DNA from 2 places in the Pseudomonas sp. UMAB-40 genome. Region 2 is predicted to be linked to the other one. Evidence: predicted binding sites of a transcription regulator. Region 2 holds the regulator's gene; the other holds the start of a gene.
The links. Region 2 encodes sigma-54, which starts transcription at its own class of promoters, with help from an activator protein. Its sites were predicted from a motif close to ANTGGCATNNANNTTGCTNT; they were not measured.
Positions count from the first base shown of each region.

Region 1 (15,519 bases), on a different contig from region 2:
CATAACCGGCGGCAACCTGCTGAGTGCCTGGCTGCAGGAAGGCCTTTTCGTTCAAAGGCTCGTTCTGGGTCAGGTATTCGTTCGGGCAACGCAGCACCGAGAAGATCGTACCGACCGGCGCGTTGATGTCGATGTTCGACGAACCGTCCAGTGGGTCGAATACCAGCAGGTACGCGCCTTTCGGGTATTTGCCCGGGATCTGGTAGGCATTGTCCATTTCTTCGGACGCCATGCCGGCCAGGTGACCGCCCCATTCGTTGGCTTCGAGCAGGATGTCGTTGGACATCACATCAAGCTTCTTCTGCACTTCGCCTTGGACGTTTTCAGTGCCCATGCTGCCCAGAACGCCGCCGAGGGCGCCCTTGGACACGGCGTGGCTGATTTCCTTGCAAGCACGCGCCACCACTTCGATCAGGAAACGCAGATCGGCAGGGGTGTTGTTGCTACGGGTCTGCTCAATCAAATAGCGACTCAGGGTAACGCGGGACATGGAAGGCTCCGGTGGAATTGGGGGCTAAAAACCCGCGCAGTTTAACGCGAGTCGAGGCGCATTTCCTCCTATCAGACGTGATACGCCCAATAGAGTTCATGCGCCGGGTTGAGCGTAGTTCTAAACCGGCCGGATGTGGGCCGGGCATAAGTGGCAGTTTTGAGATTTTCTTCGCTTGATAGTCAGCCTTCGCGAGCAAGCCCGCTCCCACAGGTGACCGAGTCTCATCAGAAATACTCGGTCGAATGTGGGAGCGGGCTTGCTCGCGAATGGCGCGCAGCGCCAGCCATTCTCAGGGTTTTATGGGGGGCTTGCGCAGCAAACTGAACGCCATCGCCGCCAGAAACAGCACACTCAGCAACAACACCCCCCACAACCCGAACTTCTTCCAGTTCGTGTCCGTCGTCGCGGCCGTTTTCACCGTGGAAGTGTTGCTCACCACCGCCGCACCTTCCACCGACGCCTTGCCAAGCGCCGCCCACTTCTGCGCGCTGTAATCCGGGATCAGCGTCGACAACGGCAGGTTCGCCGCCTTCACCGTCGCACTCCCCAGCGCCAGCGTAAAAGGCCCGGCCCCGCGCGCCAGGAACACCAATTGCGTCGAGCGCACAGCAAACTTCACCGTCGGCGCTTCAGCGCCCAGGCCACCGCCGCGCTCATCCACGACAAGTTTCAACTGCTGCACGGTCTGCCCCGACAGCTGCAATTCGTTCTGCACCACGTCCTGGCCACTCTGGGTCAGGCGATAGAGCAAACCGCTGCTGAGCGGCTGCCACGGCAGGCTGCTTTCGCGACGACCGGACAACGTCACCGGCGCCAGGCTATTGGGCTGACTCAGCTCAACCTGCACCCGCTCGACATTCAGCCCCATCGGCAATTGCCACGTGTATTCACCCGCCTTCACGCTGCTGCCCGTCAGCGGCTGCGACCAGACCAACGGCAGCGGCAGACTGCGGGGGTTCGCGCTTTGCAGCTGCGCAGAGGTCAGCGCCGGCGCCGATTGCGGTGAATTCCACAGCAAGCGCAGATAACGCGCCGATTGCCCCGGCAAGCCGACTTCATGCTGCTCGACCCGCTCATCGGCAAACGTCAGCCGCGCCACCTGCCCTTCGCCCCACGACTGCCAATGCTGCAAGTCGTCGCTGGCCTCGATGGTGAAACGCTGAAAGCCATCGCGCTCGCTGGTCCAGTCGAGGATCAACTGCTGCAACGGCGCCTTGATGGCGCTGGCATCGAGCAACCAGCCGCGGAGTAATTCTTCGCCCGCCTCCAACTGAGTGGACGGCTGCACCTCGACCAAGGTGCCGTTGGCGCTGGATTGCACGCGGATACCCGGCGCCCGCTCCGTGGCGTCCGCCGAGGTGTACAGCGGGAACCATTTCACGTCGGTCAGCGTGCGATTTTCCCGGGTTGACGCCGCCTCGCGCGCCAAGGCGTAGGCCTGGGCCTCGCCGGCAGCGTTGAACACACGGACATCGCTGAGGTCCGTTTGCCGGGCATTCAGTTGCACACTCAAGGGTAAATCGAGGCGATACCAAGGTCCCTCGCCGCTCACCGACAACGGCACCTGCGTGGCGAAGTCCGCCGGTTTTTCCTGAGCGCTGGCGGACAGCGCCACGCCCAGCGCAACCGCGCCCAACCAGCCCAGATTCAACTTCTGACTCAAGACGACACTCCTTCGGTTTCAGGGGCCGGCCTTTCAGCATCCGGCGCAGCCTCGGCACGTTTTGGTGGCAGCGGCGCGAAATAGCCCACCACCAGCAGCAACACGCCGACGCCGATAAACGACACGATCCGCGCAAGGCCGCCGCGGTTACTCAATTCGACAAAGAACAGTTTGGCCACCACCACGCCGATCAGCGCGGCGCCGATCAGCCACACCTCGCGACGGTGACGCAGATGGCCGCCGATCATCAGACTCAGCGCCATCAAGGTCCAGACGATGGACAGGCCAGCCTGCACGAGCATGGATTCAAGCAACGCATCCAGCTCGAACGGCACGCCGCCCCAATGGTGAGCGGTGCGCATCACCAGCGCGGTGAAGAAGACGAACAGCGAGACTCCGGCGATCAATTGCGTGGCATGGGCGACGTAGTCCTTGCGGATCGACAGTTGCGTCACGGCGCTGCGGGACCAGACGTAGACACCGAACAGCGCAAACAGCAGCCCCAGCTCCAGCGGATTGACCAGCGGCACATAGGGCAAAGGCTCAGCCGTGCCGTCGCTGACGCTATTCGCCAGCCAGAACCATCCGAGCATCAGCACCGCCAACGGTGCCGCCGCGAAGAAACGGTATTCGCGTGGATAAGCCGAAACGGGCCACGGCCAGTTGCGCGGCGCCGCCATCAGCACCAGGTACAGACTCGGCAGAATCGCCCAACCCAGCCAGCGCCAGGCGTTGTACTGCTCGGACAACAACAGCAAACCGTAACGCAGCTCCAGCGCCAGCACACCGATCAACAGCCAGCAGCCGAGCACATGGGCGGTGCTCAGGGCACGCGCCGGCAACATCGGCGCCAGGCGTCGCAGGGAGATGAAATGCACGACGAACACCGCTGCCCAGACCAGCCAACCGAAATCGGCGGCCGGGTGATAACGCGAGTGCCATGCGGCGAGCAGGACCAGACCGGCAGCGGGAATCAGCAAGGTGCAAAGCAGGCCGAGCAACGGCCATTTCAGGCGCAACGCCAACACTGTCCACAGCGCCACGCTCACTGCGGCAACCGCCAGCAGCAAGGTCGCTTGCAGATTCAACGGTGCAAAACGCAGCATTTCACTGATCCACGCCAGCGCCCACCATCCCGCGCCCCACACCAGCAGCACTTCGGACAAACGCTGCAAGCTCAGCACATCAAATGCCGAGGCATGGTTGCCGAGTTGCAAGCGCCAGGCCCCGACCATCGCGGCCAGGCCTAACACCAGCGGCGTCCAGAAGCCGCTGTGGGCCAGTGGCTTCAACCCTTCGCTGGCCAGTGGTCCGAGCAGGTCCGGCCCGGCGAACAGGAACGCTGCGCCGCCAATCACCTGCAACAACAGGCCGAAGACAAAACTCACGCGCTGCTTCAGATACAGACTCAACCAAATGATGAACAAGCCACTGGCCGCCCACACCGCACTCGCAGTCTGCCACGGCAGCACGAACAGCACCGCCAGATTGATCAGCACCAGACCGGCGAGCAACACCACCGACAAGCCGCGCAACAATCGAACATCGCTGCGCACCATCTCGTCACGCGCGGCGAGCAACATGCCGGCAATTAGCGCCAAGCCGATCAGGGAGGCGCTGAGCAAGCCGCTCCAACCCGCGCTGAACACCGCGCCGGACTCACCACTCGAACCTTGCAACCGCAACAGGAACAACGCACCGCCAAGCAATTGCACAGCGAACGCGGTGAACAGGAACGTGCGTGATTGCAGACGCAGACCGACAAACAACGTCGCCAACCCCGCCAGCGCCCAACTGATTGCGGTGCCGTGGGTCAGGAAGAACAACGGCGCCAGCAGATAGAGGAAGGTCAGGCCCAGGCAGGCCAATACCGGCAGCCCTTTGCGCTCCCATTCCGATGTCTGTTCGGGCAAGGCTTTGCGCAATTGATAGAAGCTGAACAACAACGCCACGCCGAGCATCAACGCGCCCAGCGGAGCGCCGTCGAGCAAACTGCCGTCGCCGATGCGCAATTCGCTGACAAACGCGATGGCCGAGCCCAGTTGCAGCAGCAAGGCAAACGCACGAGCCAGCGGTCGTTGCTGACGCAGGCCGAGCCAGAAAATCCCCGCGCCCTCGACGGCCCAGGCGGCGGCCGTCCAGCGAGCGTCGAGCCCCAGCGGAATCGCGAGGCTGGCGAAGATCACGCCCAGCGCCAGGCAGGTTTCGGCGAGCAGCAATGCACGACCGCCCATCAGCAACCGGGCCAGTCCCATGTAGATCATGCCCAACGCCAAGGCACTGAACGCAGCGGCGAACTCCAGATGCTGAACCAGTGCGAACTGCAATCCGAAGCCCACCAGCGGCGGTCCGAACAGCATCGTGCCGTCGACGTAATCACCCTTGCGCGCCGACCAGCGCAGCAACGCCTCGCGGCTGTCGTCCTCGGGGGCGTCGCTCATTTCCAGGAGCTTGCGCCGGGCAAACAGCAGGCCGATGGCCAGGTACATCAGGAAGAACAGCATCAGGAACGGCTCGGTGCTCCACAGCAATTCCGGCGTGTAGGAGCGCAAGCCCCAGGCGAAACCGATGCCGAAGGTGCCGACGAAACCGATCAGGTTCAGCAGTCGCCAGGCCTTGAACCAGGCGATGGCGAGGATGCCGGCGTTGAGCAAGGCGAAGTAGCTGAACAGCGCGACGTGGTTGCCGGCACCGGTGGAGGTCAGGATCGGCGCCGCGAAGCCACCGAGTGCAGCGGCAGCGGCCAGGCCCAACGCATCCTGGGTAATGGCGAGAATCGCCGAGAACACCGTGACCGCGACCAGCAGGCCCAGCGCGGCGGCTGGATCGAGCAACGGGTGCAGGCGCATTGCGGCAAACACCGTCAGGTACAACACGGCGATCCCGGTGCCTTGCAGCATCAGCGCGTAGTTGCTGTTGCGTGTCCTGAGCCACCAACCCAGACCGAGCAAACCCAACGCAGCCGCCGCGACCCCGGCGTACCGCAGTTCGATCGGCACCACCATGCCTTCAGTGGCATAACGCAGCAAGAACGCCAGACCGAGGAACAACAACACCACGCCGACCCGCAGGACGGTGTTGCCGCCGAACAGCCAGTTGCGTGCACCACTGATGGCGCGCTCGATAAAATTCGGGCCGCGAGGGACGGCGGGTTGTTGCGGTTCGCGAGTGACCGGCTCAGGTTTCCAGGCATCGTCGGGCAGCGGACGGCTGGTTTGCGCTGCCGTTGCGGCCATCGGCTCGAGTTCGGGCGGGAGGTCCCAGATCAGCTCCGGGGTTTCGACAGGAATGTCATCGAGGGTGAAGTCAGGCGACGGGGCGGCTTCGCTGGCAACCGGCTCGCTGGTTTCAGGCGTTGTGACGCCAGGCACCTCCAGCAATGCCAGGCGTTGCTGCACGCCATTCAGCGCAACCTGAGCCTGCTCCAGCAGACGACGCTGCTCGGCCGCTTGTGAATCCAGGCGGCCGATACGAATGGCTTGGCCAATACCCAACCCGAGCAACGCACCCAACAGCGCATCGCTGAATGACTCGTCGAGTATCCAGCCCAGCACCAGCCCAATCAGCATGAACATCCATTGCATGGTCGATATCCCTAAGCGGCCCCGCTGCGGGGCGAATCCGGGTAAAGCAGCCTCTGGCTGAGTCTAGTGTGAAACCACACAAACCTGTGGGAGCGAGCCTGCTCGCGAAGGGGCCATGACATTCAGCATCGAGGTTGAATGTCAGACCGCTTTCGCGAGCAGGCTCGCTCCCACATTGGATTGCCAGTGCCTGCTGCCCGGTGAAACTGGGGCTTAGTATATCGATCAGGCCCAACAACCGTCGGGCCTTGCTCGCAATTATTGCTAAAAGTTACTCCAATGCCTTCCAGATATCCGTGGCGTACTCGCGAATGGTCCGGTCGGACGAGAACCAGCCCATCCGGGAAGTGTTCAACACCGCCGAACGCCACCAGGCTTGCGAATCGTGCCAATGGGCTTCCACGCGCATCTGCGCGTCCCAATAGGAATCGAAATCGGCGCAGACCAGGAAGCGGTCGTAGTCGATCAGTGAGTCGATCAAGCCTGCGTAACGGGACGGATCATCCGGCGAGAACACCCCGCCGCGAATCGCTTGCAGCACGTCGTTAAGTCGATGGGACGCGGCAATGTCCGGCGTGGCATTGAACTCATGGTTCTGCTTGCGCGCTTCAACCTGCTGAGCACTGAGGCCGAAGATGAACATGTGCTCGGGGCCGATGAACTCGCACATTTCGACGTTGGCGCCATCGAGGGTGCCGATGGTCAGCGCACCGTTGAGGCCGAACTTCATGTTGCTGGTGCCCGAGGCTTCAAAGCCCGCGGTGGAAATCTGCTCCGACAAATCCGCCGCCGGAATGATGCTTTCCGCCAGGCTGACGTTGTAGTTGGGCAGGAACACCACTTTGAGCAAACCGCGCACCGTCGGGTCGTTGTTCACCACCCGGGCGATGTCGTTGGTCAACTTGATGATCAACTTGGCCTGGTGATAACTGGCCGCCGCCTTGCCGGCGAAGATTTTCACCCGCGGCACCCAATCGATTTCCGGCTCGGCGCGAATCGCCTGGTACAGCGCCACGGTGTGCATCAGGTTGAGCAACTGGCGTTTGTATTCGTGGATCCGTTTGACCTGCACATCGAACATCGCCGCCGGGTTGACTGCGATCCCCAGTCGTTCATGAATCAGGTACGCCAAGGCCTTCTTGCTGTGCAGCCGCTGCTCGGCGAAGGCTTTGCGGAATGCAGCTTTCTCGGCAAACGGCTCCAGTTCCTTCAGGCGTGCTTCAGCGTTGTCCAACAGGTCCGGGCCGAGGGCATCGACCATCATCGACGTCAGCTCGGGGTTGGCCTGGTAAAGCCAGCGGCGGAAGGTGATGCCGTTGGTCTTGTTGTTGATCCGCTCCGGATAGAGCTTGTGCAGTTCGGAGAACACGGTTTTGCGCATCAGTTGCGTGTGCAGTGCGGACACACCGTTGACGCTGTGGGAACCGAGGAATGCGAGGTTGCCCATGCGCACCCGACGGCCGTTGTCCTCTTCGATCAGCGACACCGCGCGCAATACGTCGAAGTCGTGAATGCCTTTGGCGCGCAGCGAGTCGATGTGCTGGGCGTTGATCTGATAAATGATCTGCATGTGCCGCGGCAGCATCCGCTCCATCAGACCGACCGGCCAGGTTTCCAGGGCTTCCGGCAACAGCGTGTGGTTGGTGTACGAGAGCGTGTCGACGGTGACTTGCCACGCGGCATCCCATGCCACGTCGTAGACGTCGACGAGCTGACGCATCAGTTCGGCCACCGCAATCGAGGGGTGCGTGTCGTTGAGCTGGATCGCCGCGTGGTCGCCCAGGGTCAGGACCGAAGTGTGCATGTTGCGATGGCGGCGCAGCAAATCCTGCAAGGACGCGGCGACAAAGAAGTATTCCTGGCGCAGGCGCAGTTCCTGGCCGGCTTCGGTGCTGTCCGCCGGGTAGAGCACGCGGGAGATACTTTCCGCCCGGGCGACTTCGGCCACGGCGCCCAAGTGATCACCGGCGTTAAAGCGCTCCAGGTGCAAATCTTCCATGGCCCGGGCACGCCACAGGCGCAGCGTATTGACGCTTGCCCCGCGCCAGCCGACCACCGGCGTGTCGTAAGCAATGGCCCGCACGGTTTCCACCGGGGACCAGACTTGCTTGGACTTGCCGTTTTCATCGGTGACGGTTTCGACACTGCCGCCGAAGCCGATCGGGTAAACGACTTCAGGCCGTTCAAATTCCCACGGGTTGCCGAAATCCAGCCAGTGTTCGGTCTGTTCCTGCTGCCAGCCGTCGACGATGGCCTGGCGGAACAAACCGTGTTCATAACGAATGCCGTAGCCGTGGCCAGCGATGCCGAGGGTCGACATGCTTTCCATGAAGCACGCCGCCAGACGACCGAGGCCGCCGTTGCCCAGCGCCGCGTCGGGCTCCAGCAGGCGGATGCGCTCCAGGTCGACGCCGAGTTCGGTCAGCGCTTCGCGGGCGACGTCGAGCAGTCCAAGATTGCTCAGGCTGTCGTAGAGCAGCCGGCCGATGAGAAATTCCAGGGAGAGGTAGTAAACCCGTTTCTGACCTTTGCGGTAAATCTGCCGGGTGTGATCCATCCAGTGCTCGACCATGTGATCGCGCGCGGCCAACGCAATGGCTTCAAACCAGTCATGGTCGAAGGCGTGATCCGGGTCTTTACCCACCGCGTAGGTGAGCTTGGTCAAGACGGCATCGCGAAATGCGGCCACCTCTGCTTCGCGAACAAGTGGTTCTTGAGTCATCGATAGGACCTCGAGCGAGCGTGGAGTTGTTGAGCCTAGACGGTCTGACAGGCCGTGGGGGCTCTGGTTCGGCAGTTTTTCCTGATAGTGCGAGATAGGCCGGCATTACATTGTCATGTACCTGAATCAATGCAGGGGCCGTGCCGGATTAACGGTGTTATTTGGGCGAAGGAGAAAAAATCTGGCGAAAGGTTGTTCAAAAATCCACCAGTCCCGGTATGATCGCGCGCCCTGATGCACACGCTGGTAACAACCGATGATGAAGTCCAACCTGATCGCCGCCGCGGAGATCGATCGCCTCGATACCTGGGCCAAATATTCTGCGCCGATGTGCGGCTCGTGTGTATCCAGCTGCTGCACGCTGCCGGTCGAGGTCAAGATCAAGGACTTGATCCGCATCGGCATCGTCGACGAGTTCGAGCGCGGCGAGCCGCCGAAGAACATCGCCAAGCGCTTGCAGAAGGAAGGGATCGTCGAGCGTTACAACCAGAAGTCCGAGATCTTCACCCTCCAGCGCATGAGCAACAACGATTGCCTGTACCTGGATCGTAAGAGCCGTCTGTGCACTATTTATGAAAAGCGCCCGGACACTTGCCGCAATCACCCGAAAATCGGGCCACGGCCGGGGTATTGCGCTTACAAGCCCAAAGAAGTGGCACGTGAGAGCAGCGAGAGCCGTCGTACCCTCGAAAAATTCTGATCCGCAATCTCGCTGGCTGACAGGACGCCATCGCGGGCAAGCCCGCTCCCACAGTTTATTGTGGGTGACACCAGATTCGAGCACGACTCGGACACTGTGGGAGCGGGCTTGCCCGCGATGGCGCCGGCCCAGACAACATCAAACCCCAGACAAACAAAAACGCCCCCGACCTTGCGGTCGGGGGCGTTTTTTTAGCAGCTAACTAAGTCGAGACTCAGTTACCGGCTTTCTTGGCAGCGCGGGTACGCTCGCTTTCGCCCAGGATCTTCTTACGAAGACGGATGGACTTAGGAGTGACTTCGCACAATTCGTCTTCTTGAACGAATTCCAGAGCTTGCTCCAGGGTGAAACGGATAGGCGGAACCAGAGCGATGGTTTCGTCTTTACCCGAAGCACGCATGTTGTCGAGCTTCTTGCCTTTGGTTGGGTTGACGCCCAGGTCGTTGTCGCGGCTGTTGATGCCGACGATTTGACCTTCGTACACGTCTTCACCGTGACCCAGGAACAGTTTGCCGCGAGCTTGCAGGGTTTCCAGCGAGTAAGTCAGAGCCTTACCAGTAGCAACCGAAACCAGCACGCCGTTCTGACGGCCGGACATGTCGCCGGACTTCATCACGTCGTAACGGTCGAAGATCGAGGTCAGGATGCCTGCACCGGAGGTCAGGGTCAGGAACTCGTTACGGAAACCGATCAAGCCACGAGCCGGGATGTTGTACTCAAGGCGCACACGGCCCTTGCCATCCGGAACCATGTTGGTCAGGTCGCCTTTACGGATACCGATCTGTTCCATGATCGAACCTTGCGATTCTTCTGGCAGGTCGATGGTCACGTTTTCGTACGGTTCGTGCTTCACGCCGTCAACCATGCGGATGATCACTTCCGGACGACCAACACCCATTTCGAAGCCTTCGCGACGCATGGTTTCGATCAGTACCGAGAGGTGCAACTCACCACGGCCGGAGACTTTGAACTTGTCGGCGGAGTCGCCTTCTTCAACGCGCAGAGCAACGTTGTAGAGCAGTTCTTTGTCCAGACGCTCTTTGATGTTCCGGCTGGTGACGAACTTGCCTTCACGACCGCAGAACGGCGAGTCGTTAACCTGGAAGGTCATGGAAACGGTTGGTTCGTCAACGGTCAGCGGCTTCATCGCTTCGACGTTCAGTGGGTCGCACAGAGTGTCGGAGATGAACAGCTGGTCGAAGCCGCTGATGCAGACGATGTCGCCGGCAGCTGCTTCGTCAACGTCGATACGGTGCAGACCGTGGTGACCCATCAGCTTCAGGATACGACCGTTACGGCGCTTGCCGTCGGCGTCGATCGCCACAACTTGAGTGTTCGGCTTGACGCGACCACGGGCGATACGGCCAACGCCGATAACACCCAGGAAGCTGTTGTAGTCCAGTGCCGAGATTTGCATCTGGAACGGACCGTCACGGTCGACTTTTGGAGCCGGCACGTGGTCAATGATCGCCTGGTACAGCGGGGTCATGTCTTCAGCCATGTCGGTGTGTTCCAGACCGGCAATGCCGTTCAGGGCCGAGGCGTAGACGACTTTGAAGTCCAGCTGCTCTTCGGTAGCACCCAGGTTGTCGAACAGGTCGAAGATCTGATCCAGAACCCAGTCCGGACGCGCGCCTGGACGGTCAACTTTGTTGATGACCACGATTGGACGCAGGCCGGCTTCGAAAGCCTTCTTGGTCACGAAACGGGTTTGCGGCATAGGGCCGTCTTGAGCGTCAACCAGCAGCAGAACGGAGTCAACCATCGACATTACGCGTTCAACTTCGCCACCGAAGTCGGCGTGGCCCGGGGTGTCCACGATGTTGATGTGGTGGCCGTTCCAGTTGATGGCGGTGTTTTTCGCCAGAATGGTAATACCGCGCTCTTTCTCCTGGTCGTTGGAGTCCATCACGCGCTCGTCGTTGAGCTCGTTGCGCTCCAGGGTGCCGGATTGACGCAAGAGTTTGTCTACCAGGGTGGTCTTACCATGGTCAACGTGAGCAATGATGGCGATGTTGCGTAGATTTTCGATCACTTGTGTATCTCGATCAGAGGATTCGGTGTGCTGACAAGTCTTGGCAGCGATTTACAGTAGAGTCAGGCCTTGCCGTTACAGCTTGACGGCAGAGTCGGGGGGCCGGTGACGCAGGCCACAGGCATACAGCCCCGGGCTCTTAGCTCGGTCGATAAACGCGCACATTGGCATGCCCCTCACTGAGCAAATGGTGGGCATGCAGGCGACTCATCACGCCTTTGTCGCAATACAGCAGGTACTGGCGAGTAGGGTCCAGTTCCTTGAAACGAGCGTTCAATGCATAAAACGGCATCGCTTGTACCTCAATGCCAGCAAGGCCCAGCGGGTCGTCTTCAGCGGCATCCGGGTGACGGATATCGATGACGATCTGACCAGCCAGCGCTTCGCTGACTTCTTCGATCTGCAAGTCCTGGCCCAATTCGTCGATCACGCGATCGATCGGCACCAGTTTGGCGTTCTCGAGCGCACGCTCAAGTACTGCCATGTCGAACTGTTGTTCTTCGTACTCCACGCGCGGACGCTTGGCGTGGGTCTTGGGGTTCACCGAGATGACCCCGCAATATTCCGGCATGTGCTTGGCGAAGTCGGCCGTACCGATTTCGTTGGCCAGGTCGATGATGTCCTGCTTGTGACTGGCGATCAGCGGACGCAAGACCAGCTTGTCGGTCACGCAGTCGATCACGGACAGGTTCGGCAGTGTCTGGCTCGACACCTGGGAAATCGCCTCGCCGGTAACCAGCGCATCAATGTCCAGCCGATCGGCAATACGGGAAGCAGCGCGCAACATCATACGCTTCAAAACTACACCCATATGACTGTTATCGACTTTCCCGAGAATTTCTCCCAGTACTTCCTCGAACGGCACACTGACAAATAACACGCGTTGGGAGCTGCCGTACTTCTTCCAGATGAAGTGCGCGACTTCCATGACGCCCAGTTCATGGGCCCGTCCGCCCAGATTAAAGAAGCAGAAATGGCTCATCAGGCCGCGGCGCATGATCTGGTAAGCAGCAACGGTGGAATCGAAGCCACCGGACATCAGCACAAGCGTCTGTTCCAGGGCACCCAGCGGATATCCGCCGATGCTGTTGTGCTGGCTGTGGATCACGAACAACCGTTTGTCGCGAATTTCGATGCGAACTTCAATTTCCGGCTCTTTCAGCGAGATTCCGGCGGCACCGCACTGACGACGCAGTTGGCTGCCGACGTATTTCTCGACGTCCATCGAGGTGAATTCATGCTTGCCGGCCCGCTTGCAGCGCACCGAAAAGATCTTCCCGGCCAGCGCCTCGCCGAAGTGCTGCTTGCACTTGGCGACGATGTCGTCGAAATCGCCCAACGGGTATTCGTCGACTTGCAGGAAATGCGCGATGCCCGGCATGCAGCTCAGGTGCTCGGTCATCTCCTTCAGGGCTTTGGGCTCACTGACGCGGGTTTCCAGCTCGAGATTGTCCCACACACCGTTCACCACCACAGCCGGGTCCAGGTCGCGGAGCACGGTACGGATGTTTTTGGCCAACTGGCGGATGAAACGCATCCGTACCGGGCGGCTCTTGATGGTGATCTCGGGGAAGACTTTTACGATTAGTTTCATGAAAACAGCGCGCGCTGGGCCAGCCGAAAAAGGGGGGCGCGGATTATAGCGGAAATTGCTCAAGGTTTAACCAGTTAATGTGCAGAAGGTTTTTCGCGCACCAAAACAGGTCATTTGTTGATTTTAACGCTACATTGTAGGGCGAGATTTTCCGCTTACAGATGCTTTGTGCCTTTATAAGCGTGATATTGGGGCAAAAAACCCATGGTGGGGCACTGGCATGCAATTTGCTCCCTTGTGAGGCAGGTTGCCATGGCAGAGTATTCGCGCCGGCATCACCCACATTCTAAGGGCATCCACTACTAAGCCCGAAGCCACCCGGAGGACACTATGTCGAAGTCGGTTCAACTCATCAAAGATCATGACGTCAAGTGGATTGATCTGCGCTTCACGGACACCAAAGGCACTCAGCACCACGTGACCATGCCGGCTCGCGACGCGCTGGATGAAGCTTTCTTCGAAGAAGGCAAAATGTTCGACGGTTCCTCCATTGCTGGCTGGAAAGGCATCGAAGCTTCCGACATGATCCTGCTGCCGGACGACAGCACTGCCGTTCTCGACCCGTTCACCGAAGACCCAACGCTGATCATCGTTTGCGATGTAATCGAGCCTTCGACCATGCAAGGCTACGATCGCGACCCACGTGCGATCGCCAAGCGTGCCGAGGAATACCTGAAGTCGACCGGTATCGGCGATACCGTTTTCGTTGGCCCGGAGCCTGAGTTCTTCATCTTCGACCAAGTGAAATTCAAGTCCGACATTTCCGGCTCGATGTTCAAAATCTTCTCCGAACAAGGTTCGTGGATGTCCGACCAGGACATCGAAGGCGGCAACCACGGCCACCGTCCAGGTATCAAAGGCGGCTACTTCCCGGTTCCACCGTTTGACCACGACCACGAAATCCGTACCTCCATGTGCAACGCCATGGAAGAAATGGGCCTGGTCATCGAAGTTCACCACCACGAAGTGGCAACTGCCGGCCAGAACGAAATCGGTGTGAAGTTCAACACCCTGGTTGCCAAGGCTGACGAAGTTCAGACCCTGAAGTACTGCGTACACAACGTCGCTGTGGCTTACGGCCGCACCGCGACCTTCATGCCTAAGCCACTGTACGGCGATAACGGTTCGGGTATGCACGTTCACCTGTCCATCGCCAAAGATGGCAAGAACACCTTCGCTGGCGAAGGCTATGCCGGCCTGTCCGACACCGCCCTGTACTTCATCGGCGGCATCATCAAGCACGGCAAGGCGCTGAACGGCTTCACCAACCCGTCGACCAACTCCTACAAGCGTCTGGTCCCAGGTTTCGAAGCTCCGGTAATGCTGGCCTACTCGGCTCGCAACCGTTCCGCTTCGATCCGTATTCCTTACGTGTCCAGCCCTCGCGCTCGCCGTATCGAAGCCCGCTTCCCGGATCCAGCAGCCAACCCGTACCTGGCCTTCGCTGCCCTGGTAATGGCCGGCCTGGACGGCATCCAGAACAAGATCCACCCTGGCGATGCAGCTGACAAAAACCTGTACGACCTGCCGCCTGAAGAGGCGAAAGAGATCCCACAAGTTTGCGGCAGCCTGAAAGAAGCCCTGGAAGAGCTGGACAAAGGTCGCGCATTCCTGACCAAAGGCGGCGTGTTCTCCGATGACTTCATCGACGCTTACATCGCTCTGAAAAGCGAAGAAGAAATCAAGGTCCGCACCTTCGTACACCCACTGGAATATGAGCTGTACTACAGCTGCTGATCCGGTAGCGCTGCGGTTCGCGGCGTGACAAAAAAGAGGCCTCCTTCGGGAGGCCTTTTTTGTGCCTGCAATCCAGAAATCGACGCAGTACCAATGTGGGAGCGGGCTTGCTCGCGAATGCAGTGTGTCAGCTTGCATTGATGGTGGCTGACACTCCGCTTTCGCGAGCAAGCCCGCTCCCACAAGGGTTTTGTGGTGTCTGGGGGATCTCTGTAAATCATGCCCAAATGTTTACAACTTGGGACAACCCCCGCCCCTGACCTATGCTGCACCCCAACGCTTTCGTTTCTGGTTGATTTTATGGGTCGTGGATTTCTTTTGATGTGGCTGCTGATCGCCCTGCCCGCCGCAGCGCAGATCTATAAGTACACCGACGCCTCCGGCAACACCGCCTACAGCAATCAACCGCCCGATGGCGTCAAGGCGCAGCCGGTCGATTTGCCACCGCTCAACAGCGTTGCGCCCCAGGCACCGCCTGCGCCCGCTGCCGAAGCCGGCCACCGAGAGCAGCCGCGTAGCGCCTATGAGGTGCTGGAGTTGACCGGTTTGCCCACCGACGAAGCCCTGCGCGCCAACAACGGCACGTTCACGGTCAGCGTCATGATCAAACCGCGCCTGCACGCGCCGCATCTGCTCAGGTTGTTGCTTGATGGCCAACCCTATGGGCAATCGAGCAACGTGCCGATCCTGCAACTGGTGAACATCGACCGTGGCGAACACAGCCTGGCGGTGCAGGTGATCGATGGCGAGAACATCGTCCAGCAAAGCCCGACGGTGACATTTACCGTGCAACGGGTGCACAAGCGATGAGGACGTGGCTGCTGATCGCCTGTCTCGTCGCGCTGCCGGTCACAGCAGAGGTGTTCACCTACGTCGACGCTCAGGGCAACCGGGTTTACACCGACCGGCCAGGCTCAGGCAACGCCAAGCGTGTGCCGCTGGCGACGAGCAATCGCATGTCCGCCAACCCCACCAGTGCGGCGCCATTGAT
Region 1 covers NZ_LT607551.1:192,742-208,260, reverse strand. Annotated here, with positions in the region: gene K0F88_RS01015 (class 1 fructose-bisphosphatase) at 1-490, opposite strand, end outside; gene K0F88_RS01010 (DUF3999 domain-containing protein) at 783-2,156, opposite strand; gene K0F88_RS01005 (DUF2339 domain-containing protein) at 2,153-5,740, opposite strand; gene K0F88_RS01000 (glycogen/starch/alpha-glucan phosphorylase) at 6,012-8,462, opposite strand; gene K0F88_RS00995 (YkgJ family cysteine cluster protein) at 8,719-9,162, shown strand; gene typA (translational GTPase TypA) at 9,377-11,197, opposite strand; gene thiI (tRNA uracil 4-sulfurtransferase ThiI) at 11,337-12,791, opposite strand; gene glnA (glutamate--ammonia ligase) at 13,122-14,528, shown strand; gene K0F88_RS00975 (DUF4124 domain-containing protein) at 14,829-15,338, shown strand; gene K0F88_RS00970 (DUF4124 domain-containing protein) at 15,335-15,519, shown strand, end outside.
Region 1: glnA (glutamate--ammonia ligase) is a predicted target of sigma-54. The motif match lies at 13,006-13,025, and genes of this name have one in related genera.

Region 2 (15,519 bases):
ATTCAACGGGCGCGTCCCTGCGCCCATGCAGCAGAAACTAGCCCGGTACGCGGCGAATCTTGGCGCCGAGCATCTGCAGTTTCTCTTCGATGCACTCGTAACCACGGTCGATGTGGTAGATGCGATCGATCAGGGTGTCGCCTTCGGCGATCAGCGCCGAGATGACCAGGCTGGCCGAAGCACGCAGGTCGGTGGCCATCACTGGCGCGCCTTTCAGCTTTTCGGTACCGGTAACGATGGCAGTGTTGCCTTCGACCTGGATCTTGGCGCCCATGCGGTGCAGTTCGTAAACGTGCATGAAGCGGTTTTCGAAGATCGTCTCGATCACGGCGCCCGTGCCTTCGGCAATGGCGTTGAGGGAGATGAACTGCGCCTGCATGTCCGTCGGGAACGCCGGGTACGGAGCGGTCCGCACGTTGACGGCTTTTGGCCGCTTGCCGTGCATGTTCAGCTCGATCCAGTCTTCGCCGCAGGTGATTTCCGCGCCCGATTCCTTGAGTTTCTCAAGAACGGCTTCGAGGATGGTCGGATCAGTGTCCTTGACCTTCACACGACCGCCGGTCACGGCTGCCGCCACCAGGTAGGTGCCGGTTTCGATACGGTCAGGCATCACTTTGTAGGTGGTCGGGTGCAGACGCTCAACGCCGTCGATGGTGATGGTGTCGGTGCCAGCGCCAGTGATCTTGGCACCCATGGCGATCAGGAAGTTCGCCAGGTCGATGACTTCAGGTTCGCGAGCGGCGTTCTGCAACACGCTGCGGCCCTTGGCCAGAGCGGCGGCCATCATGATGTTTTCAGTACCGGTCACGCTGACGGTGTCGAAGAAGAAGTGCGCACCGCGCAAGCCGCCTTCCGGCGCCTTGGCCTTGATGTAGCCACCTTCGACGTCGATGACCGCGCCCATGGCCTCGAGACCACGGATGTGCAGGTCAACCGGACGCGAGCCAATGGCGCAACCGCCAGGCAGGGCGACTTCGGCCTCACCGAAACGAGCAACCATCGGGCCCAGCACCAGGATCGATGCACGCATGGTTTTCACCAGCTCATACGGTGCGATCAGGGTCTTGATGGTGCGCGGGTCGATTTCGACGCTGAGCTTCTCGTCGATCACCGGCTCGATGCCCATGCGGCCGAACAGCTCGATCATGGTGGTGATGTCGTGCAGGTGCGGCAGGTTGGCAACCGTTACCGGGCCATCGCACAGCAGGGTTGCAGCCAGGATCGGCAGGGCAGAGTTCTTCGCCCCGGAGATGCGGATTTCGCCATCAAGACGAACGCCGCCAGTAATAATCAATTTATCCATAAGAATCTCGACGCCCTTGGGCTCAGGTGCGCTCGGCCCAGGCCGCGCTGCTGAAAAATTTCATAGTGACCGCATGGATGCTGCCATCGGTGATCCATGGGTTCAAATGGGCATAGATCTGCTGCTGACGCTTCACCGGGCTCAACGCCGCCAGTTCATCGCTAATCACGTTCAGCTGGAAATTGCAGCCTTCGCCCTCAACTTCTACCAACGTTCCGGGCAGCTTTCCTTCAAGGAAGCTCTTCACTTCTACGGCCTGCATGCTCAACCTCAATCGGCGCCCTGTGCGCGCGGGTCGGACATCATACAAAAAAGCCCCGCGCCTGCGAACCCCGCGAAGCAGGACTCTGACGGGGGGCTTCTTTATAGATGCTGGTTAGGGATGCGCCAACAGCTCGGTCAATTCGCTGACCTGAGCGATTTCACGCATGTCTTCTGGCATCCCGCGGATGCTCAGCGCCTTGCCGGCCGCCTCTGCATCGCGCATGAAGCACAGCAGCAGGGACAAGCCTACGCTGCTGGACTTCAACACTGCCGAACAATCAACCACCAGTTCGGCGGCCTTGCTGGATTTGATCAACGCCTGCCCCTGCTTGCGCAGGCCAGGGCCGGTGCGGTAATCCAGCATGCCACTCAGTCGCAGCTCGCCGGTTTCGCTCATGCGAATGGCCGACACACTCATTGGGCAGACTTCTCGGTGGCGTCGGCGGTTTTTTCCTTGGCCTTCGCGACTTCCCCGGCCCAACCGTTGATGGTCTTGTCCAGGTCATTGCCATTGCGCTGCATCGCATCGGCGAACTGATCGCGGAACAGCTTGCCGATGTTGATGCCGTTGATGATCACGTTGCGCAGTTTCCACTCGCCACTGATCTTCTCAAGTGTGTACGACACGGGATAGATCGTACCGTTAGAGCCTTTGACCGTCATGCCAACGCTGGTGCGGTCGCCCGACTCATCCTTGGCTGGATCGACGGTGATGCCCTGATTGTTGTACTCCAGCAACGCGTTGCCATAGAACTGGAACAGGCCCCTTTTGAAGTTTTCTTCAAAAGTCTTCATCTGCGCCGGCGTGGCTTTGCGCGAGTATTTGACCGTCATGATGCTTTTAGAGATGCCTTCGGCATCCACCACAGGTCCGACGATGGTGTTCAGCGCCGTGTAAAAGTCTTGCGGATCCTGCTTGTACTTCTCTTTGTTGGCCGAAAGATCGGCCAGCATCCGAGTGGTGGTGTCCTGTACAAGATCATGCGCGGAAGGCGCCGCCACGGCGTTAGCCATCAACGGCAGGGCCGCGAGTAATACCAACAGGCCACGTCGCAAGGTAGAGATCATTCAAAAGCTCCTCATTTGGCGTCTTTGCTAACGGTATTGAGCAGGAATTTACCGATCAGGTCCTCGAGCACCAGCGACGACTGGGTGTCGTGAATGGTTCCACCATCCTTGAGCAAGCCTTCTTCGCCGCCCACGCTGATGCCGATGTATTTCTCGCCCAACAGGCCAGCCGTCAGGATAGATGCAGTGGAGTCAGTCGGCAGGTTATCTACACGCTTTTCCAGCTGCATCGTCACTCGACCGGTGAAACTGTCGCGGTCCAGATCGATCGCCGTGACCTTGCCGATGGTCACACCGGCCATGGTCACTTTAGCTCTGACCGTCAAACCGGCGATATTGTCGAAATATGCATAAAGTTTATAAGTATCGGTGGTGGCACTTGGGGACAGGCCACTGACCCGCAACGCTAGCAACAGCAAAGCCAGGATGCCAGCCAGCAAGAATAGGCCGACACCGATTTCCAGGGTGCGGTTTTGCATCAGAAATCTCCAAACATCAAGGCGGTCAAAATAAAGTCCAGGCCGAGCACAGCCAAAGAGGCGTACACCACGGTCTTGGTAGTGGCACGACTGATCCCCTCGGAAGTGGGCTCGCAGTCATAGCCTTGGAATACGGCGATCCAGGTCACGACAAAGGCGAAGACGATGCTCTTGATGATGCCGTTGAGCACATCATCGGTGAACGTCACGCTGTTCTGCATGTTGGACCAGTAAGAACCTTCATAGACACCCAGCCAGTCGACGGCCACCCACGAACCGCCCCAGATACCCACCACGCTGAAAATCATCGCCAGCACTGGCAGGGAAATGAAGCCGGCCCACAGGCGTGGGGCAATGATGTACTTGAGCGGGTCGACCCCAATCATTTCCAGACTGGACAACTGTTCGGTGGACTTCATGTTGCCGATCTCGGCGGTCAGCGCCGAACCTGCACGCCCGGCAAACAGCAATGCCGTGACCACGGGGCCAAGTTCACGCAACAGCGTCAGCGCAACCATCTGCCCGACCGCCTGCTCCGAACCGTAGCTGGACAGGATGTTGAAGCCTTGCAGCGCCAGCACCATGCCGATGAATACCCCGGAGACCACAATGATCACCAGGGACATGACGCCCACCGAATGCAGTTGCTTGATCAGCAGGCCAAAGCCGCCGCCGATACCACCGCGACCGAGCAAGGCATGAAACAGGAAAATCGCCGAACGACCGAACACCGCCAGCACATCGATGCCGCCGTGGCCGAATCGACGCACGCGTTCCAACAGTGAAATCTTGCGCATCAACGCTTCCCCAGAAGATCTGCGCGGTAATCCGTCGCTGGAAAGTGGTAGGCGACCGGACCGTCGGGATCGCCGGTCATGAATTGACGAATACGCGGTTCCTGCGAGTTCATCAGCTCCTCGGGAGTACCCTGCCCCAAGACCTGGCCGTCGCCCACCACATAAATGTAGTCGGCGATGCTGGCGGTCTCGGCCAGATCGTGGGAGACCACGATACTGGTGATGCCCAGCGCATCGTTGAGCAAGCGGATCAGGCGCACCAACACGCCCATGGCGATAGGGTCCTGGCCGACAAAGGGTTCGTCATACATGAGGATCTGCGGATCGAGGGCAATCGCCCGCGCCAGCGCGACACGGCGCTTCATGCCGCCGGACAGTTCGTCGGGCATCAGGTCGATGGCCCCACGCAACCCCACGGCCTGCAATTTGAGCAGGACGATGTCACGGATCATTTCTTCCGGCAGCTCGGTATGAACGCGCAGCGGGAAGGCGACGTTCTCGAACACGTCGAGGTCGGTAAACAGCGCGCCGCTCTGGAACAGCACGCCCATGTGCTTGCGCGCATCGAACAGATCGCTGCGCGACAGCTTTGGCAGGTTCTGGCCATTGACCCAGACTTCGCCCTTTGTGGGCCGCAACTGTGCGCCCATCAACCGCAACAGCGTGGTCTTGCCACACCCGGAAGGCCCCATGATGCCGGTGACCTTGCCGCGCGGGATACGGATATCGACGTTATTGAAAATGCTGCGCGCACCGCGCTTGAAGGACAGTCCCTTCAGCTCGACCGCGTAGGCGTTATCGGCACTCATCTAAACTCCTTGCGATGCAGCCTCACACTCGGACGCCTGGCTCTCTGACGAAAGCACATACCTCCCCGGGCAGGCCGAACTGGCGGCGAACTATATCACTGCAAAGGCCAAGCGCCCAAGGCCCACGCCGGCCCATGTTCAGCAACTTGACAGGCAAAAAGCCTTGTTCAGAGGGGATTCGGTAACCGGGAATGACAAAGCGTGACGAACTTGCGTGAGGGTTTTGATCATTACCGCTATAATCGCCGCCTTTTCATCAGGCTATACGATTTCTGACATGAGCCAATCCAGCGACCTGATTCAATCTGCACAACGCACCATCCGCCTCGAACTGGAAGCCGTACAAGGCTTGCTGCCCCATATCGACGCAGATTTTGTACGCGCTTGCGAGATGATTCTGGACAGCAAAGGCCGCGTGGTCGTGGTCGGCATGGGCAAATCGGGGCACATCGGCAACAAGATCGCCGCCACCCTGGCCAGCACCGGCACCACGGCCTTTTTCGTGCACCCGGCCGAAGCCAGCCACGGCGACATGGGCATGATCACCCGCGACGACATCATCCTGGCCCTGTCGAACTCCGGTTCCACCAATGAAATCGTCACCCTGCTGCCCCTGATCAAGCGTCTGGGGATCAAATTGATCAGCGTGACCGGCAACCCGGACTCGCCGCTGGCCAAGGCTGCCGAGGTCAACCTCAACGTTCACGTCGAGCACGAAGCCTGCCCGTTGAACCTGGCACCGACCTCGTCGACCACCGCCGCGCTGGTCATGGGTGATGCCCTGGCCGTTGCGCTGCTGGAAGCCCGGGGCTTTACCGCTGAAGACTTCGCCTTTTCCCATCCCGGCGGCGCGCTGGGTCGACGCCTGTTGCTGAAAGTCGAAAACGTCATGCACGCCGGCCAGGAGCTGCCGCAGGTTCAGCGCGGCACGCTGCTCAAGGATGCACTGATGGAAATGACCCGCAAGGGCCTGGGCATGACCGTGATCCTGGAAGCCGATGGCAAACTGGCCGGGATCTTCACCGACGGTGACTTGCGCCGCACACTGGACCGCAGCATCGACATCCACAGCGCCACCATCGATCAGGTCATGACCGCGCACGGCAAGACCGCTCGCGCCGAGATGCTCGCCGCCGAAGCCCTGAAAATCATGGAAGACCACAAGATCAACGCGCTGGTCGTGGTCGACAGCGAAGACCGCCCGGTCGGCGCCTTGAACATGCACGACTTGCTGCGTGCGGGAGTTATGTAATGAGCACGGACCTGCTGCAACGCGGCAAACAGATCAAACTCGCGGTGTTCGACGTCGACGGCGTACTGACCGACGGGCGCCTGTACTTCCTCGAAGACGGCAGCGAATTCAAGACGTTCAACACCCTCGACGGCCAAGGCATCAAGATGTTGATGGCAGCCGGCGTGCAGACCGCTATCATCAGCGGCCGCAAGACCCCGGTGGTCGAACGGCGGGCGAAGAACCTCGGCATTCCACACCTCTACCAGGGTCGTGAAGACAAACTGGTGGTGCTCGACGAGCTTCTTGCCCAACTCAACCTAAGCTATGAACAGGTCGCCTACCTGGGTGACGACTTGCCGGACCTGCCGGTGATTCGCCGCGTGGGCCTGGGCATGGCCGTAGCAAACGCTGCCAGCTTCGTGCGTGAACACGCTCATGGCATCACCCTGGCCCGTGGTGGCGAGGGTGCCGCTCGCGAATTCTGTGAATTGATCCTGCGCGCCCAGGGCCGCCTCGATGCGGCCAACGCCGCGTACCTGTGAGCCCATTATGCTGAGCAAAAAGATTCGTAACATCCTGGTGTTCGGCTGCATCGCGGCGCTGTTTGCCGCGGTCGGCTACTGGAACATCAGCCCGGAACGCTTCCTCGACAAACCGGTGGTCACGGTCGATGAAAGCGCAATCGACTATTACGCCCTCAACGCCCACAGCGTGCAGTACCTGCCGGACGGCAAATTGCAGTACGAAATGACGTCCGACAAGGTCGAACACCTGAAAGCGAGCGAGGTGACGTTGCTGACCAACCCTGACCTGAATATGTTTCGCGGTACGCAGTTCCCGTGGCACGTCCAGAGTGAGCACGGCGAAGTCAACCCGGACGGCACTCAGGTTGAGCTGATCGACTCGGTGCGCATCACCCGTTTCGACGAGAAAAACCGCAAAACCCTGATTACCACCACCCGAATGACGGTGTTCCCGCAGCAGCAATATGCGCAGACCGATCAACCCGTTAGAATCGACGGCGCTGGCGGTGTATCGACAGGCAACGGAATGAAAGCGTATTTGAAAGAAAGCAGGATACACCTGCTATCGAACGTAAGAGGACAGTATGAGGCTCGTTAAAACTCTCCCTATTTTGCTCAGTCTGGGCGCAGCACTGGGAAGCGTGAGCGCCTGGGCTCTGCCGAACGATCAAGAGCAGCCTATCCGCATTCAGGCCGACGACGCCCAACTGGACGACAAGAATGGCGTTGCCACCTATAAAGGTGACGTGATCATTACTCAGGGCACGATGAAGGTCACCGGCAATACAGTGACCATCACCCGTACCCCGGCTGGCGACATCGACGTGGTGACCTCGGTGGGCAACCTCGCCTACTTCGAGCAGATGCAGACGGCGGGCGACACCAAGCCTGTTCAGGGTTGGGGGGTGACTATTCAGTACCACGCCTCGCAAAACCGCGTCGTGCTGATCGACAAGGCAAAAGTTGTCGACAAGGACAACAACGTCACCCAAGGCGAAAAAATCGTCTACGACACGGCCAAGAAACTTGCGAGCGCCGGGCGTGCGACGGGCAGCAAGGTCACCGAGGCGCGTCCGCGCATTGACATGGTGATCCAGCCCAAGCCGAAAAACGACGCGAAAAAGGCCCCGTAATGGCAACTCTGAAAGCTCAGCATCTGGCCAAGAGCTACAAGAGCCGCCAGGTCGTGCGTGACGTCAGCCTGTCCATCGACAGCGGTCAAATCGTCGGCCTGCTGGGTCCTAACGGCGCCGGCAAGACCACCTGTTTCTACATGATCGTCGGCTTGGTGCAGGCCGATCAGGGCCGCGTTCTGATCGACGATCTGGACGTCAGCCATCAGCCGATGCACGGTCGCGCAAAGGCCGGTATCGGCTATCTTCCGCAAGAAGCATCGATCTTCCGCAAACTCTCGGTGGCCGATAACATCATGGCCATCCTCGAGACCCGCAAGGAACTCGACAAGGCCGAGCGTCGCAAGGAGCTGGAAAGCCTGCTGCAGGAATTCCACATCAGCCACATCCGCGACAACCTCGGCATGAGTTTGTCCGGCGGTGAACGTCGCCGGGTGGAAATCGCCCGGGCACTGGCCACCAACCCGAAATTCATCCTCCTCGACGAACCATTCGCCGGTGTGGACCCGATTTCGGTGGGCGACATCAAACAGATCATCTACCACCTCAAGGCCAAAGGCATTGGCGTGCTGATCACTGACCACAACGTCCGTGAAACACTGGATATCTGCGAAACCGCCTACATCGTCAACGATGGCCAACTGATCGCCGAAGGTGACTCCGCCACCATCCTGGCCAACGAACTGGTCAAGGAAGTGTATCTGGGCCATGAGTTCCGCCTGTAAGCATTGAGGTGTCTGGCTGGTTGTCCGGGCGCTTGCCTCGATAAAAAATCAATACTTTTTTATTGTTACAGCGCTCTAGGCAAACGCTGCAGTTTCGGGCATATAATTTGCTTATGTTTGGCGCTCCGGCGCCCTGTAGTGGATGGCGCATGTGCGCCGGCGAATAAGGTGTTAAGCCCCTGCCATGAAACCATCGCTAGTCTTGAGAATGGGCCAGCAGCTGACGATGACACCGCAGCTGCAACAGGCTATCCGCCTGCTCCAATTGTCGACCCTGGACCTGCAACAGGAAATCCAGGAGGCCCTGGAGTCCAATCCGATGCTCGAACGCCAGGAAGAAGGCGACGACTTCGATAACGCCGACCCCTTGGCCGACAAAGCCGAGCAGCTCCCCAACGCCGACATTTCCGAACCCTCCTACCAGGAAACCGCCCCGACGGTGGATAACCTCGAGGAAGGTGACTGGAACGAGCGCATTCCCAACGAGCTGCCTGTCGATACCGCGTGGGAAGACGTCTACCAGACCAGCGCCAGCAGCCTGCCGAGCAACGATGACGACGAGTGGGATTTCACCACCCGCACATCGGTCGGTGAAAGCCTGCAAAGCCACTTGTTGTGGCAACTGAACCTTGCGCCGATGTCCGACACCGATCGCCTGATCGCCGTGACCCTGATCGACTGCATCAACAATCAGGGCTACCTGGACGAAACCCTCGAGGAAATTCTCGAGGCCTTCGATCCGGAACTGGACATCGAACTGGACGAAATCGAAGCCGTCCTGCACCGCATCCAGCAATTCGAACCGGCTGGCATCGGCGCCCGCAACCTGGGCGAATGCCTGCTGCTGCAATTGCGCCAACTGCCAGCCAAGACGCCTTGGCTGGCCGAAGCGAAACGCCTGGTCACCGACTACATCGACCTGCTCGGCAGCCGCGATTACAGCCAGCTCATGCGCCGCATGAAGCTCAAGGAAGATGAACTGCGCCAGGTCATCGAGCTGGTGCAGAGCCTCAACCCGCGCCCGGGCTCGCAAATCGAGTCCAGTGAAGCCGAGTATGTTGTCCCTGACGTGATCGTGCGCAAGGACAACGAGCGCTGGTTGGTCGAGCTGAACCAGGAATCGGTGCCACGGCTGCGGGTCAACGCCCAATACGCCGGTTTTGTGCGCCGCGCCGACACCAGTGCCGACAACACCTTCATGCGCAATCAGTTGCAAGAGGCCCGCTGGTTCATCAAGAGCCTGCAAAGCCGCAACGAAACCCTGATGAAAGTGGCCACCCAGATCGTCGAGCATCAGCGCGGCTTCCTGGAGTATGGCGACGAAGCGATGAAACCGCTGGTACTGCATGACATCGCCGAAGCGGTGGGGATGCACGAGTCGACGATTTCACGGGTGACCACGCAGAAATTCATGCATACCCCTCGGGGCATATATGAACTGAAATACTTTTTTTCCAGCCACGTCAGCACCTCCGAAGGCGGCGAATGCTCGTCCACAGCGATCCGCGCGATCATCAAAAAACTGGTTGCCGCGGAAAATCAGAAAAAGCCGTTGAGTGACAGCAAGATCGCTGGTTTACTGGAGGCACAAGGCATTCAGGTGGCTCGCCGCACCGTCGCCAAGTATCGCGAATCCCTCGGGATCGCGCCTTCGAGCGAACGCAAGCGGTTGATGTAGAGCCACGCCACAGCGTTCCAGTGGTAGATCATCTGATCTACCGCTTTATGCACTGGCAACGAAGGAGAAGCTGTATGCAAGTCAACATCAGTGGACACCAACTGGAAGTGACCGAACCTCTTCGCACCTACATCGGCGAAAAACTCGAACGATTAGAGAGGCATTTCGACAAGATCACCAACGTGCAGGTGACGATGACGGTCGAAAAGCTCAAGCAGAAAATCGAAGCCACGCTGCATATTCCCGGCAATGAAGTGGTCGCCAACGCGGAGCATACCGACATGTACGCGGCGATCGACGCACTGACCGACAAGCTGGATAAACAACTCAAAAAGCATAAGGAAAAGACCCAAAGCCTCCTTCAGGGCGCGACCGGTCGTTAACACTCCCAACCCATGATCCGACTTGAAAGTATCCTGACCCCCGGCCGTTCCCTCGTGAACGTGCCGGGCGGCAGCAAAAAGAAAGCCCTCGAGCAAATTGCCAACCTTATCCATAAAGAAGTCCCGGATCTGGAGATGCAAGATGTCTTCGAGGCTCTGATTGCCCGTGAAAAACTCGGCTCGACCGGTTTTGGTAACGGCATCGCCATTCCCCACTGCCGTCTGAAAGGTTGTACGTCGCCTGTCAGCGCACTGATGCACCTCGACGCCCCTATCGATTTCGACGCCATCGACGGCGCCCCGGTTGACCTGCTGTTCGTTCTGCTGGTCCCGGAAGCCGCTACCGATGCCCACCTGGAACTACTTCGCCAGATCGCCAGCATGCTCGATCGCAAGGAAGTCCGCGAAAAACTGCGCAGCGCCCCGAGCAATGAAGCCTTGTATCAGGTTGTCCTGGACGAGCAAAACGGTCATTAATCATGCGCCTGATCATCGTCAGTGGCCGTTCCGGCTCAGGTAAAAGTACCGCACTCGATGTTCTCGAGGACAACGGCTACTACTGCATCGATAACCTGCCGGCCGGATTACTGCCGGAACTGGCCGAGCGCGCGCTGATTCATACCGAGCTCGCACAACCGCTGGTTGCTGTGTCCATCGATGCGCGCAACCTGCCGAGTCACCTGTCGCGGTTTCCGGAATTGCTCGAAGAAGTCCGAAGTCGGCATATCAAGTGTGACGTGCTGTACCTGGACGCCGACGAAGAAACGTTGCTCAAACGCTTTTCGGAAACCCGCCGCCGCCACCCACTGAGCAACGCCAATCGCTCGCTGGCCGAGGCGATTCAGGACGAAAGTAATCTGCTGGGCCCGATCGCCGATCTGGCAGACCTCAAGGTGAACACCACCAACCTGAACCTTTATCAGTTGCGCGATACCATCAAGCTGCGCCTGCTGAACCAGCCGGAAGCCGGCACTGCGTTCCTGGTGGAATCTTTCGGATTCAAGCGGGGCATGCCGGTGGATGCGGACCTAGTGTTCGACGTGCGCTGCCTGCCCAACCCTTACTGGAAGCCGGAATTGCGCGAACAATCCGGTCTTGATCAACCGGTAGCCGAATACCTGGCGGCACAACCGGACGTCGAAGAGATGTTCCAGGACATCTCCACGTACCTGCTCAAGTGGTTGCCGCGCTTTGCCGCCAGCAACCGGGCTTACGTCACCATCGCCATTGGCTGCACCGGCGGGCATCACCGCTCCGTCTACCTGACCGAACGTCTGGGCCAGGTCCTGCAACAATCCCTGAAGAACGTCCAGGTTCGCCACCGCGACCTCAGCTAAAGGATTCACATCGCGATGCCAGCTCTGGAAATCGAAATCATCAACAAGCTGGGCCTGCATGCCCGCGCTTCGGCAAAATTCGTTGGCGTTGCCGGTGAGTTCAAGGATTGCACGATCCGGGTCGGACGTACTCCCGAGTCCATGGTAGACGGCAAAAGCATCATGGCCATGATGATGCTCGCTGCCGGTAAGGGAACAAAAATCCACCTGAGTACCGAAGGTGAACAGGCTGACGAAGCCTTGAAGGCGTTGGTGGATCTGATCAACGACTACTTTGGCGAAGGCGGTTAAGCACTCGCCTAGGCGAGCGCCGTATCCATCACCATCATCAAGCAAAACCCGATCAACAAGCCTAGACTCGCCAGCTTGTCGTGACCATTGCGTCGCGACTCGGGGATGACTTCATGGGTGACCACCAGCAACATCGCACCCGCCGCCAACGCCAATCCTAACGGCAACAGCAATTCGGCCAGGCTCACCAGCCACGCGCACAACAACGCGAAGACCGGCTCCACAAGACCTGATGCTGCACCGATCAGGAATGCCTTGACCCGCGACATCCCCGCCCCTGCCAATACCAGCGCGATCACTAGCCCTTCCGGCACATCCTGCAACGCGATACCCATGGCCAGGCTGTCAGCATCGGGCATTCCACCACCGGCCGAAACACCGACCGCCATGCCTTCAGGAATGTTGTGGGCAATGATGGCAAACACAAACAACCAGATCCGTGGCGGGATGACCGGCCGTTCCAGGGTTCCGACGAGCATTTCCGGCGAGGCGCCCGACACCTTACGGTCCACCAGAAACAGCCCGAACGCGCCGAGCATGATGCCGAAGCTGATCAAGCCGCTGGCCGCCCAGGGTGTCAGCCCCAGGCTTTCAGCAGCGGAAATCCCCGGAACGATCAGCGAAAACGCCGTCGCCGCGAGCATCACCCCGGCACCAAAACCGAGCAACGTATCGCTGACCGCCTGCGGCATGCGGCGAATCACCAGCACAGGAACCGCGCCCAACGCAGTGCCCAAGGCACAAATCGCCCCGCCCTGGAGTGCGCGCAGGAGTTTGGGTTCGAGATCCAGCCACGCCAGTCCATGAGCGACCAACAACGACATGCCCGCCAGCAGCAACAGCGATCCCAACGCGTAACGAAACATTCGTCCGCTGCCAATCGCCAGTGTTTCAGTGCCCATAGTCAGCCTTGGATTGTTTTTATAGAGGACTTAAACCAGCGCAGCCTGATAACGCGCAGCGACTTCAGGCCAATTGATCACGTTGTAGAACGCATTGATGTATTCCGGACGACGGTTCTGATATTGCAGGTAGTAAGCGTGCTCCCAGACATCCAGGCCGAGGATCGGCGAATTGCCGTTCATCAACGGGCTGTCCTGGTTGCCGCTGCTTTCCACAATCAGAGTCTTTTGCGGTGTGACACTGAGCCAGGCCCAGCCACTGCCGAAGCGGGTCAGCGCGGCCTTGGTGAAGGCTTCCTTGAAACTGTCCAGGCCACCCAGTTGCTCATCAATCGCCTTGGCCAGCGCACCTTCGGGTTTGCCGCCACCGTGAGGCGCCATCACTTCCCAGAACAACGAATGGTTGGCGTGGCCGCCGCCCTGATTGATCACCGCCGCGCGGAGCTTTTCCGGCAGCTGCTGGACGCTTGCGACCAGTTTTTCCACCGACCATTCGGCAAATTCGGTGCCTTCGACCGCGGCGTTGAGGTTATTGATGTAGGTCTGGTGATGCTTGGTGTAGTGAATCTCCATGGTCTGCGCATCGATATGCGGTTCCAGGGCATCGTAAGCGTAAGGCAGGGCAGGCAAGGTAAAAGCCATTTCAATGGACTCCATGATGTAGAGGCGCAGGCGATGCGGTATCGGTGTGCAGTAAACGGTGGGTGCGCGGATATTCGCCGTGTTCGCTGATGAAATTCAGCAGCTCGACATAGGTTTTGCTGCTTTGGCGCAGCGCGGCTTCACGCAGTGCTGGGGCCAGGCGCGGGTCCTGCATGGTTTGCAACAACCGCTGATGGATCGCGCACAAGTATTCGGCGCTCTCCTCCGGCTGGTTCAGACGCAAATGCAGGTCCGCCAGGTTGTGGTGGGAAATCACGCAGGCCGCCACCGCTTCGTCGGCATCCGCCCAGCGCTCGAACAACACCTGAGCCAGGGCCAGGGCCTGCAAGTAAGCCTCGCGGGCATCGACCAATTCACCCAGCATGAAATGGCGATTGGCCCTTTCGATCGTGCGTTTCCAGTGCTCCATGGTGAACCTCCAAAGCGGTAGCGGTGATTACACGCCGCCTGCGGTGAGCTTCTCTGGGTTGAGTAATTCTTCCAGTTGGCTGCGCGTCAGGTCGGTGTGTTCCAGGGCGACATCGATCACCGGCCGCCCCTGCTTATAGGCCTTCTTGGCGATTTCAGCAGCTTTTTGGTAACCAATGATCGGGTTGAGTGCGGTCACCAAAATCGGGTTGCGCGACAGCGCCTCTTTGATACGCGATTCGTTGACCTTGAAGCTGGCGATGGCCTTCTCACCCAGCAGATGGCTGGAGTTGGCCAGCAATTCGATGCTGCTCAGCAGGTTCTGGGCGATGATCGGCAGCATCACGTTCAGCTCGAAATTGCCCGACTGACCGGCGATGGTGATGACCGTGTCATTGCCGATCACCTGGGCGGCGACCATGGCGGTGGCTTCCGGGATCACCGGGTTGACCTTACCTGGCATGATCGAAGAGCCCGGTTGCAAGGCTTCGAGCTCGATTTCGCCGAGGCCGGCCAGCGGGCCGGAGTTCATCCAGCGCAGGTCGTTGGCGATTTTCATCAACGAAACCGCTGTCGCTTTGAGCTGCCCGGAGACCGCCACCGCAGTGTCCTGGGAACCTATCAGCGCAAACAGATCCTTGCCCGGCGTGAACTGAACGTGGGTCAGCTCGCTCAGCTGTTGGCTGAAACGCGCTGCGAATTGCGGATGTGCATTGACCCCGGTGCCGACCGCCGTGCCGCCCTGGGCCAGGGATTGCAGGCTCGGCAGCAGGTCCTGCACATGACCGATGTTGGCCTTGAGCTGTTGCGCCCAGCCATTGAGCACCTGGCTCATGCGCACCGGCATGGCGTCCATCAGGTGCGTGCGACCGGTTTTGACGTGGTGATGAACCTCTTCAGCCTTGCGTTCGATGACCTGCACCAGACGCACCAGCGCCGGCAGCAGTTGCTCATGCAACGCAAGTGCAGCGCTGACATGGATGGTGGTCGGGATAATGTCGTTGCTGCTTTGGCCGCAATTCACGTGGTCGTTAGGATTCACCGGCTCGCCGAGCAGGCGGCTGGCCAGGGTGGCAATCACTTCGTTGGCATTCATGTTGGAACTGGTGCCGGAACCGGTCTGGAAGATGTCCACCGGGAAGTGCTGCATGAAGTCGCCTTGAAGCAGCCCCAGTGCCGCATCGACGATGGCTTTGCCCTGGGACTCGCTGATTTGCTTGAGCTCGACGTTGGCCTGGGCGGCGGCGGCCTTGGCGAGGATCAACGCACGGATGAACTGCACGGGCATCGGTTTGCCGCTGATCGGGAAGTTATCCACCGCACGCTGGGTCTGCGCGCCATAGAGCGCATCCACCGGGACTTGAAGCTCGCCCATGCTGTCGCGCTCAATACGAGTCTTGTTCATCAGAAAATCCTTGCACCAGTTCTATGAGAGGAATCGAGGGCTGCAACTCGCAGATCGCCAGTTGCCAGGTGTAGCTTTGCCAGCGCTTGAGGCGGCATTTGCACAGAGAGAGGCGT
Region 2 covers NZ_LT607561.1:42,515-58,033, reverse strand. Annotated here, with positions in the region: gene murA (UDP-N-acetylglucosamine 1-carboxyvinyltransferase) at 38-1,303, opposite strand; gene K0F88_RS16500 (BolA family protein) at 1,326-1,565, opposite strand; gene K0F88_RS16495 (lipid asymmetry maintenance protein MlaB) at 1,680-1,985, opposite strand; gene K0F88_RS16490 (phospholipid-binding protein MlaC) at 1,982-2,635, opposite strand; gene mlaD (outer membrane lipid asymmetry maintenance protein MlaD) at 2,647-3,114, opposite strand; gene mlaE (lipid asymmetry maintenance ABC transporter permease subunit MlaE) at 3,114-3,911, opposite strand; gene K0F88_RS16475 (ATP-binding cassette domain-containing protein) at 3,911-4,720, opposite strand; gene K0F88_RS16470 (KpsF/GutQ family sugar-phosphate isomerase) at 4,998-5,972, shown strand; gene K0F88_RS16465 (HAD family hydrolase) at 5,972-6,496, shown strand; gene lptC (LPS export ABC transporter periplasmic protein LptC) at 6,504-7,076, shown strand; gene lptA (lipopolysaccharide transport periplasmic protein LptA) at 7,063-7,611, shown strand; gene lptB (LPS export ABC transporter ATP-binding protein) at 7,611-8,336, shown strand; gene K0F88_RS16445 (RNA polymerase factor sigma-54) at 8,521-10,014, shown strand; gene hpf (ribosome hibernation-promoting factor, HPF/YfiA family) at 10,089-10,397, shown strand; gene ptsN (PTS IIA-like nitrogen regulatory protein PtsN) at 10,410-10,874, shown strand; gene rapZ (RNase adapter RapZ) at 10,877-11,734, shown strand; gene K0F88_RS16425 (HPr family phosphocarrier protein) at 11,750-12,025, shown strand; gene K0F88_RS16420 (ZIP family metal transporter) at 12,034-12,927, opposite strand; gene K0F88_RS16415 (superoxide dismutase) at 12,958-13,569, opposite strand; gene K0F88_RS16410 (hypothetical protein) at 13,571-13,999, opposite strand; gene K0F88_RS16405 (aspartate ammonia-lyase) at 14,027-15,403, opposite strand; gene K0F88_RS16400 (FagA protein) at 15,384-15,519, opposite strand, start outside.